Regions from separate parts of the Bradyrhizobium sp. NBAIM01 genome, predicted to be linked through region 1. Evidence: riboswitches for the same ligand, from Rfam matches in the RefSeq annotation. Region 1 holds a riboswitch; the other holds the start of a gene.
What was found. Region 1 has a riboswitch for cobalamin ahead of I6F31_RS35505 (ribonucleoside-diphosphate reductase subunit alpha). Riboswitches for the same ligand answer to the same signal wherever they lie in the genome.

Region 1 (4,734 bases):
GCCAAATTTCTGCGATAGGTCGTCAGTACTTGGAAGTAGCAGCCATCGACCGGGTTACAAAATAGGATGGGAGACATTTGGGTGCGAACAGAGTTTTCGTGGATCAATCGGCCCGATCTTCGATGACATTTATGCTTTGGATGATCCATGGCCATACTTCTCGTCCTGGGCGACTTGGATTATACGATCCGTGGTGAGCCGCTCGTTCGACAAATTCTGGCAACGAAAGCTTCCGCACCCTCTCAAGCCCGATGTTCATACGACATCAACGCAGCAGTGCATCGCTCTCCACTGACCTTCTCGGGGGCCTGCGTCATCTACGTTCGGCGCGAAATGAGGGCTATCAGTTCTGAGACACTGGTGCGCCCCGATCGCAATTGTTATGCGGCTTGGCCTAATGTCGGCTTGGCGCGGTTTATCGGCTTAGAGTTGTCGGCGCCGGCGATTAGCTATGCAGCAAACGTTGGCCTCCTAGGCGACGGCATTGTCGTGAAAAGGACGCACTATCGACAGACAGCGCGCGCATGCCCAGCTTCGCGGCTATTATCATGTCGACGAGTTGCATCGACCATACTACGGAGAAGACTTCAGAAAAAATCTCGATGCGACAGAGAGATGTCCATGGATCATCTCCTTTGTGCTTCGAATGTTTCCATTTAGGTCTTTGGCCTCGACGTTTCCCGAACCGTGGCCTTGTGACGGAACGTCGCGACATTTATCCAGCGCCGCTTTCCGATGCGGAGGAGTTTGAAAGCTGTCTGGCCAGCTTGGCGGCTCTTGGTCTTGATGCGACCGGCCTTGAATCAGAAGGGCTGTTTCACGCGGATCTGATTTTGTCTCGCCTGAGGCCGATGCGCGCGCCACTCCTCTGGAAACATTGTCACCTTCGCCAGCGGCAGGGGCGGACGATAGGCCCCCCGTTAGCTTCATCTTGAAGGCGCCGATGGCTTGCAGGTCGCGCTAGAGCCGTGACAGGTCAGAAGCCGCTGCGGTGCGCCCAGCCTCGATCTGGGCTGGGATCAACAGGTCGAGAACGAAGCCATTCTGGCCAACAGAGCGGCCGCAGCCGATGATATTTTGTAGGATAAGGACTTCGTCCAGATGCCATTTATCTATCGCGGCGAGCGAGAGGCGCTCGTGGGTGCAAAAGTCCTTTCCCCATTGCCGCTAGTGTTCATACCTCAATCAATGATCGGCCGATCTTTGGACTCGACCATGCGCAAGACAAAGTACAAAACTAGGAATATAGCAACGCGGGACCGATCACTTTGAGCTGGGGCTATGGCACGAGCGAAACGTGCTGGTGTTCTAGTTCTCGGCCGCTCCATTCGTTAGCTCGACGGTGTCCTTTTGCCTGATGGAGCTTGATTTCCCGCAACAGAAGGCTTGACGAATCTCGGCGGGTGCCGCCTAGATGTGGGTCTGTCACGGTCTTCTGTCCTTTATTTTGTGGACCGAAGCTAAGAGGGAACCCGGTGCGCCGAACGGCTACTCCGGGGCTGCCCCCGCAACTGTGAGCGGCGAGCGGCTGTCATCATGGTCACTGGCGCGACAACGGCGCCGGGAAGGCCGGCAGCCGCAGCGACCCGCGAGCCAGGAGACCTGCCGCGACAGAAGAAACGTCCTCGGGCGGGGTGCCCCGTTGGGTCGCTTGCAGTCGGGACATTTGCCTGGTCTCCTCGCAAGTCGTCCGCGGGCCCCAGCTCCAAACATCGCGGGGTTGCCGATGTCGCCGTCTTACGATTTCGATCAGCAGGGTCATCTCATTGCACTGTCCAGCGTGAGCCGGCGGCGAGCGCAGGCAAAGTCTGCCGCGCCTCAGCTGTCTGTTGCTCCGCCTCCGTCGCTGTCTCCGTTGCCGCGGCCTCTCGCACCGTCTCCAAAGCCGTCCGAGCTCACGCTTGATCGGTCGCGCGACTACCTGCTGACGTCCTTCGGCAAGCTGACGCTGAATGACCGTTATCTGCTCGCCGGCGAAGGTTTCCAGGACATGTTTGCGCGGGTGTCGTGCGCCTTCGCGGACGATGTTGCGCACGCCCAACGTCTTTATGATGCAATGTCCCGGCTGTGGTTCATGCCGGCCACGCCGGTGCTTTCCAATGGCGGCACCACGCGGGGGCTTCCTATCTCGTGCTTCCTTAACTCGGTCTCGGACTCGCTCGAAGGCATCGTCGGCACATGGAACGAGAACGTCTGGCTCGCCTCCAACGGCGGCGGTATCGGGACTTACTGGGGGAATGTGCGCTCAATAGGCGAGAAGGTGAAGGGCGGTGTGACCTCAGGCATCATCCCGTTTATCCACGTCATGGACGGCCTGACGCTGGCGATCAGCCAAGGTTCCCTACGGCGCGGCTCCGCGGCCGCCTATCTTGATATCCACCATCCGGAGATAGAGGAGTTCCTCGAGATCCGGAAAGCGTCCGGCGACTTCAACCGCAAGAGCCTCAATCTGCATCACGGCATCAACGTTACCGACGAGTTCATGCATGCCGTGCGCGCCGGAACCGCCTTCGCGCTTCGCAGTCCAAAGACCAACGAAATCGTTCGCGAGATTGACGCCCGCCAGCTGTGGCAACGCATTCTTGAGAACCGGCTGCAGACCGGCGAACCGTATCTCTTGTTCATCGACACGGTGAACCGCGCGCTTCCCAAGCATCAGCGCGAGCTCGGCCTTAGAGTCTCTACATCGAACTTGTGCAGCGAGATTGCCCTCCCGACCGGCCTCGATCACCGCGGCAAGGAGCGCACCGCCGTGTGCTGCCTCTCATCAGTCAATCTCGAGGCGTGGGACCAGTGGAATGAGGAGGCAGGCTTCATCGAGGACATCATGCGCTTCCTGGACAATGTGCTCACTCACTTCATCACGGTGGCGCCGGATGGCATGAAGCGTGCCCGCTATGCCGCCCTGCGTGAGCGCTCGGTTGGCCTCGGCGTCATGGGGTTCCATTCGTTCCTTCAGGCCAAGGGCATCCCAATGGAGAGTGTCCTGGCGAAATCGTTCAATCTGAACATGTTCCGAAAAATCCGTCGCGATGCCGACGCAGCATCTGTGGCGCTCGCGCGCGAGCGCGGCTCTTGCCCGGATGCCTTGGAACGCGGCGTGATGGCGCGCTTCAGCCATAAGATGGCAATCGCGCCGACCGCCTCGATCAGCATCATCTGCGGCGGCACCAGCGCCTGCGTCGAGCCGATCCCGGCGAACATCTACACTCATAAGACATTGTCGGGCGCCATCTCGGTGCGTAATCCCCATCTAACCAAGGTGCTCACGGCCAAGAGCGCCGACACCTCGGCGATCTGGCAGTCGATCATAGCGCACGAGGGATCGGTCGCCCATCTCGACATCTTGTCGGAGCAAGAGAAGGCGATCTTTCGTACCGCTTTCGAGATCGATCAGCGCTGGATCGTCGAGCTTGCCGCCGATCGGGCCCCGTTCATCTGCCAGAGCCAGTCGATTAACCTCTATCTGGCGGCCGATGTGGATAAGTGGGACCTCCACATGCTGCACTGGACGGCATGGGAGCGCGGATTGAAAAGTCTCTACTACTGCCGCTCCAAATCGATCTCGCGCGCAGCGTTCGCCGGCAACGTCAGCGCCGGCGACAATTCGGCACAGCTGCAGCACACCGACTATGAGGAGTGCCTTGCATGTCAGTGATCGATCTGTCGTCAGTCGATCCACGCTCGCTGATCGGCAAGGGCCGGGTCGGCCTCCTCGAATCGACAGGCACCTATGACGTCGATCGCTACGCCTGGGCTTACGACTTCTGGAAGCGGCAGCAGCAGACCCATTGGATGGGCGAGGAGGTTCCGCTCGGCGCCGACCTCAAGGACTGGGCGTCGGACCGTGTCACCGCCAACGAGCGTGCGCTGCTCACCCAAATATTCCGTTTCTTCACCCAGTCGGACATCGAGGTCGGCGACAATTATCTCAAGCGCTACATCCCGATCTTTCAACCGCTCACCGTACAGATGATGATGGCGGCGTTCACAAACATGGAGACCGTCCACATTGACGCTTATGCGCTGCTGCTCAAGACGCTCGGCATGCCCAAGACCGAGTTCGAGGCATTCCGCGACTATGCGCAGATGCGCGCCAAAGCGGACTACATGCACGAGTTCGGAGTCCAGACCGTGGCCGACGTCGCTCGTACCCTTGCGATGTTCGGTGCCTTCACAGAAGGCATGGCCTTGTTCGCAAGCTTCGCCATGCTGCTCAATTTTCCGCGCTACAACAAGATGAATGGCATGGGACAGATCGTAAGCTGGTCAGTGCGCGATGAGAGTCTCCACTGCCAGGGAATTATCAAGCTATTTCATGAATGGCACCGCGAAACCGGCGCGGTGACGCGCTCCGTCCGTAACGACATCATCGACGTCGCCAAGACCATGGTGAAGCTGGAGGAGAACTTCGTTGATGTGGCCTTTGGCCTCGGCGAAATCGAGGGCATGAAAGCTGAGCAGATCCACGCTTATGTCCGCTATGTCGCGGATTGGCGACTGACCCAGCTCGGAATTACCCCGGCCTTCGGCTTTTTCGAGGCCAGAGAGAGCGGTTTTATCCAGCTCAGGCCGCATCCCTTGCCATGGCTGGTCGAGATCCTGAATGGGGTCGAGCACGCCAATTTCTTCGAACAGCGCGCTACGGAGTACTCTAAGGCGGCAAGCCGCGGCAGCTGGGATGGCGAAGAGGGGGTGTGGGCGGCTTTTGGCCGTATGTGGGACGACCGCAAC
Region 2 (4,734 bases), on a different contig from region 1:
CGCACCGCGACCGCGGCGATCGCCGAAGGAGACGGCACATGACGGTGCATTTCATCGGCGCAGGGCCGGGCGCACCCGATCTGCTGACGTTGCGCGGCCGCGATCTGATCGCGGCCAGTCCGGTTTGTCTCTATGCCGGCTCGCTGGTGCCGGAGGGCGTGCTGGCGCATTGCCCGCCCGGCGCACGTATCGTCAACACCGCGCCAATGTCGCTCGACCAGATCATCGCCGAGATCGCAGGCGCGCATGCGGCAGGCCTGGATGTCGCGCGGCTGCATTCCGGCGATCTCTCAATCTGGTCGGCGATGGGCGAGCAGCTCCGCCGTTTGCGGGCGCTCGGGATTCCCTACTCGGTGACACCCGGCGTTCCCTCGTTCTCGGCTGCCGCGGCCGCGCTGGAGGCTGAGCTGACGCTGCCCGGTCTTGCTCAGACGGTCGTGCTGACGCGCACGCCGGGCCGTGCCAGCGCGATGCCCGAGGGCGAGAAGCTCGCCGCGTTCGCTGCGACCGGCGCGGTGCTCGCGATCCACCTGTCGATCCATCTGCTCGACCAGGTCGTCGCCGAGCTGACGCCGCATTACGGCGCGGATTGCCCGGTCGCGATCGTCTGGCGCGCGAGCTGGCCGGAGCAGCGCATCGTGCGTGCGACGCTCGCAACGCTCGATGCGTTCGTGGGTGGCGAGATGGAGCGCACGGCGCTGATCCTGGTCGGCAAGACGCTTGGCGCTGCCGATTTTGACGAGAGCCGTCTCTATGCCGCCGATTACGACCGCCGCTACCGGCCGGTCGGTGCCGAGCCGCGCTTTCCGGAGGCGTCGTGATGCCGGCGAGCCTCGTCATCTCCGCGCCGGCCTCCGGCGTCGGCAAGACCACGCTGACGCTGGCGCTCGCCCGCGCCTGGCGCAAGCGCGGCCTGAACGTGCAGTGCTTCAAGAGCGGCCCCGACTATATCGATCCCGCCTTCCACGCCGCGGCCACGGGACGCGCCTCGGTCAACGTCGACAGCTGGGCGATGGATCGCGGCACCATCGCGCATCTCGTCAGCCGTGGCGGCAATGCAGATGTCGTTCTCGCCGAGGGATCGATGGGCCTGTTCGACGGTGTCGCCGCGCGCGGTGTCTCCGGCACCGGAGCGACCGCTGATATCGCGGAGATGCTGGGCTGGCCAGTGGTTCTGGTGATCGATCCCTCCGGCCAGGCGCAGACTGCGGCAGCGATCGCCGCCGGCCTTCGCGATTACCGCGCCGGCGTGCGCCTTGGCGGCGTCGTGCTCAATCGCGTCGCCAGCCCCCGCCATGAGGATCTGGTGCGGCGCGCGCTGAACGAGGCCGGCATCAAAGTGTTCGGCGCGCTGCCGCGCCATGCCGAGATCAGCCTGCCGAAGCGGCATCTCGGTCTCGTGCAGGCCGAGGAGCAGGCCGAGATCGGCAAGCTGATCGACGAGGCCGCGCGCTTTGTCGCCGAGCACGTCGATCTCGATGCGGTGCTCCACTCGGCAGGCCAATGGTCGCCGCAAGCTGCGGCGAACGGATTGAACGTGACGCCGCCCGGCCAGCGCATCGCGCTGGCGCGCGATGCGGCGTTCTCCTTCGTCTATCCGCATATGCTGGAAGCTTGGCGCGCCGCGGGCGCCGAGATCGTGCCGTTCTCGCCGCTGGCCAACGAAGCACCCGATGCGAGCGCCGACGTGTGCTGGCTGCCCGGCGGCTATCCCGAGCTGCATGCGGCAAAGCTCGCGGCCAATGCGCGCTTTCGCAGCGGCTTGCGCGTTTTCGCCGAGACCCGGCCGGTGCATGGTGAATGCGGAGGCTATATGGTGCTGGGCGCAGGCCTCACCGACGCCGACGGTATCAGCCATGAGATGGCGGGGCTGCTTGGCCTCGAGACCAGCTTTGCCAAGCGCCGCATGCATCTCGGCTATCGTCTTGCTGAACTGGCTGCGCCGATGCCGGGGCATCAGCCTGGCGCGCGCCTGCGCGGCCACGAGTTCCACTATTCGACGATCCTCGCCCAGCCCGATACGCCGCTCGCGGTCGTGCACGATGCCACCGGCGCGGTCATTGCCGAAACCGGCTCGCGCCGTGGCCATGCCACCGGCACGTTCTTCCATCTGATCGCGGAGGACCGGTGAGCGGTTTTGTCTCTTTCGTTTCCGCCGGTCCGGGCGATCCCGAACTCCTCACGGTGAAGGGCGCCACGCGGCTGCGCGAGGCCGACGTCGTGCTTTATGACGATCTTGCCTCCGGCGCGATCCTCGATCTCGCACGGCCCGGCGCCAATCTCGTTGCGGTGGGAAAGCGGGCCGGGCGTCCTTCGACCAAGCAGCACCACGTCAACCGTCTCCTGGTCGACTATGCCGCAACCGGCGCGCGCGTGGTGCGGCTCAAGTCCGGCGATGCCGGCATTTTCGGCCGGCTGGAGGAGGAGATCGAGACGCTGCGCGAGGCCGGCATCGGCTACGAGATCGTTCCCGGCGTCACCTCCGCCTGTGTCGCCGCCGCCCAGGCCGGCATTCCCCTGACCCGCCGGTATACCTCCCGCCGGGTGCAGTTCATCACCGGCGCTGACGTCACGGGCGAGCTGCCGCCCAATCTGAATTGGGCGGCACTGGCCGACCCCGAGGCCACGACCGTGGTCTATATGGGCCGGCGCACCTTTCCGGCGCTTGCCGCAAAATTGATCGCGCACGGCCTCGCTCCCAGCACTCCGGCGCTGTTCGCCGAATCTCTCGGGCGTCCCGACGAACGGCTGGTCCGCACCACGATTGCCGAGCTCGCCGAGCAGCTCGGGCGCGGCGGCGCCGCTTCCACTGCGGCCGTCATCCTGTTCGGCGCGCTGGCGGGAGAATATCCGGCATGACGGCTCCGGCAGCGGTTCGCCCCTTGACGCCCGCGATACGAAAGGGGCACACAAGAGCGGCATGGTGCTCGACGCGGCGCAAAGCGCCGGAGCATAATCGGGAATGGGGATGGGCGGACCCAGTTGCGGCGCCCAAAACCCCAGCCGCCCCCGCGACTGTAAGCGGTGAGGGCCTCCGAACCGCCACTGGACCGCAAGGTCCGGGAAGGCCGGAGAACCCAGTGAACCGCGAGCCAGGAGACCGGCCGTGCACGTATTGAGGCCAAGGCCGTCGGGTGTGACGGCGGAAAGGAATTGAGCCATGCATATCGAACCCGGGATCGTGACGGGCGCCAAGCTCGTGTTGAGTTACGCAACCGGCATCGCCGCAGGCGGCGTTGCCTTGAAGCTCGCGGTCGAGACCATGCGCGAGCAGGGCGCCGGCTCGTTCGCGGCGCGGACACTGGCCACCACCGCTCTCGTCTTCGTCTTCTTCGAGATCCTGCCGCACTTTCCGGTTGGGGTATCAGAGGTGCACTTCATCCTCGGCTCGACCTTGTTCCTGCTCTTTGGTGCTGCGCCCGCCGCCTTCGGCCTTGCATTTGGCCTGCTGCTTCAGGGCATGCTGCTGGAGCCAGTCGATCTGCCGCAATACGGCATGAACGTCACCACGCTTCTGGTGCCGCTGTTCGCGATCCAGGCGATCGCCAAGCGGATCATTGCCCGCAACACCGCCTATGTCGATTTGAAGTACGGTCAGGCGCTGGCGCTTTCGACGACCTACCAGGCCGGCGTGATCGCATGGGTGGCGTTCTGGGCGCTCTATGGCTCCGGCTTTGCGATGAGCAATCTCGCCAGCGTCGGGACGTTCGCTGCCGCTTATGCGCTGGTGATCGTGATCGAACCGCTCGCCGATCTCGCGGTGCTGGCGCTGGCGAAGTCACTGCGCGGCGTCACCGCGCCCGGCCTCGTCACCCCGCGCCTGCACAACGCGGCGTAAGAGATCAGCGATGGGCCGCCGGTGTGGCCGCCCATCGCGCTCGCGATGCTAACGCTCTCCCTGATCGGCATCGGTTGCGGCGATCCCGCGCAGCTCACGCGCGCCGCCGTTGACGCCATCAACGCCGCCGATCTCATCCTGATCCCGCGCAAGGGAACGGCGAAATCCGATCTCGCAGATCTCAGGCGAACGATCTGCGCCGGTGTGCTCACCAACAAAACGACGCGCATCGCCGAATTCGATCTTCCCGTGCGCGATGCGACCGAGGCGGACTACCGCAAGGGCGTCGACGATTGGCACGATGCGGTGGCCGCGATTTGGTCGCAGACGATCGCTGGGCATCTCGAAGATGAGGGCAAGGTCGCGCTGCTGATCTGGGGCGATCCTTCGCTCTATGATTCTTCGCTGCGCATTGCGCGGCGGCTCGATCCATTGCCGACAATCGAGGTCGTGCCGGGGATCACCTCGATCCAGGCGCTGTGCGCGGCGCATGCGCTGCCGCTCAACGACATCGGCGAGCCGTTCCTGGTCACGACAGGGCGGCGCTTGCGCGAAGGCGGCTGGCCGCAGGGCGTCGACACCGTCGTCGTGATGCTCGATGGCGGCACGGCGTTCCAATCGCTGGATCCAGAAGGCCTGCAGATCTGGTGGGGTGCCTATCTCGGCATGCCCGATCAGATCATCATGTCCGGCGCGCTGGCTGAACTGGGCGCGCGCATTGCCGCCGTGCGGCAGGACGCACGCGAGCGGCACGGCTGGATCATGGACAGCTACATCATCAAACGCAGGCGTTGAGCAGCATGCTTCCCGAATGGGTTACCCAGAACTGCCCAGAGGTCTCCGCTGTTCATCGTGAGGCGGCCATAGCGCGGCAGGCGCAACTGACGAAGCCGACC

Region 2: it holds a riboswitch for cobalamin, as region 1 does, so the genes downstream of both, I6F31_RS24545 (energy-coupling factor ABC transporter permease) here and I6F31_RS35505 (ribonucleoside-diphosphate reductase subunit alpha) in region 1, are expected to answer to the same signal.

Annotation. Positions count from the first base shown of each region.
Region 1 covers NZ_JADYVU010000025.1:43,061-47,794, reverse strand. Annotated here, with positions in the region: partial or broken gene I6F31_RS35510 (class I SAM-dependent methyltransferase) at 67-912, shown strand; cobalamin riboswitch at 1,412-1,625, shown strand; gene I6F31_RS35505 (ribonucleoside-diphosphate reductase subunit alpha) at 1,727-3,658, shown strand; gene I6F31_RS35500 (ribonucleotide-diphosphate reductase subunit beta) at 3,649-4,734, shown strand, end outside.
Region 2 covers NZ_JADYVU010000008.1:95,802-100,535, reverse strand. Annotated here, with positions in the region: gene I6F31_RS24565 (cobalamin biosynthesis protein) at 1-42, shown strand, start outside; gene cobM (precorrin-4 C(11)-methyltransferase) at 39-821, shown strand; gene I6F31_RS24555 (cobyrinate a,c-diamide synthase) at 821-2,131, shown strand; gene cobA (uroporphyrinogen-III C-methyltransferase) at 2,128-2,859, shown strand; cobalamin riboswitch at 2,905-3,124, shown strand; gene I6F31_RS24545 (energy-coupling factor ABC transporter permease) at 3,161-3,838, shown strand; gene cobF (precorrin-6A synthase (deacetylating)) at 3,884-4,633, shown strand; gene cobT (nicotinate-nucleotide--dimethylbenzimidazole phosphoribosyltransferase) at 4,639-4,734, shown strand, end outside.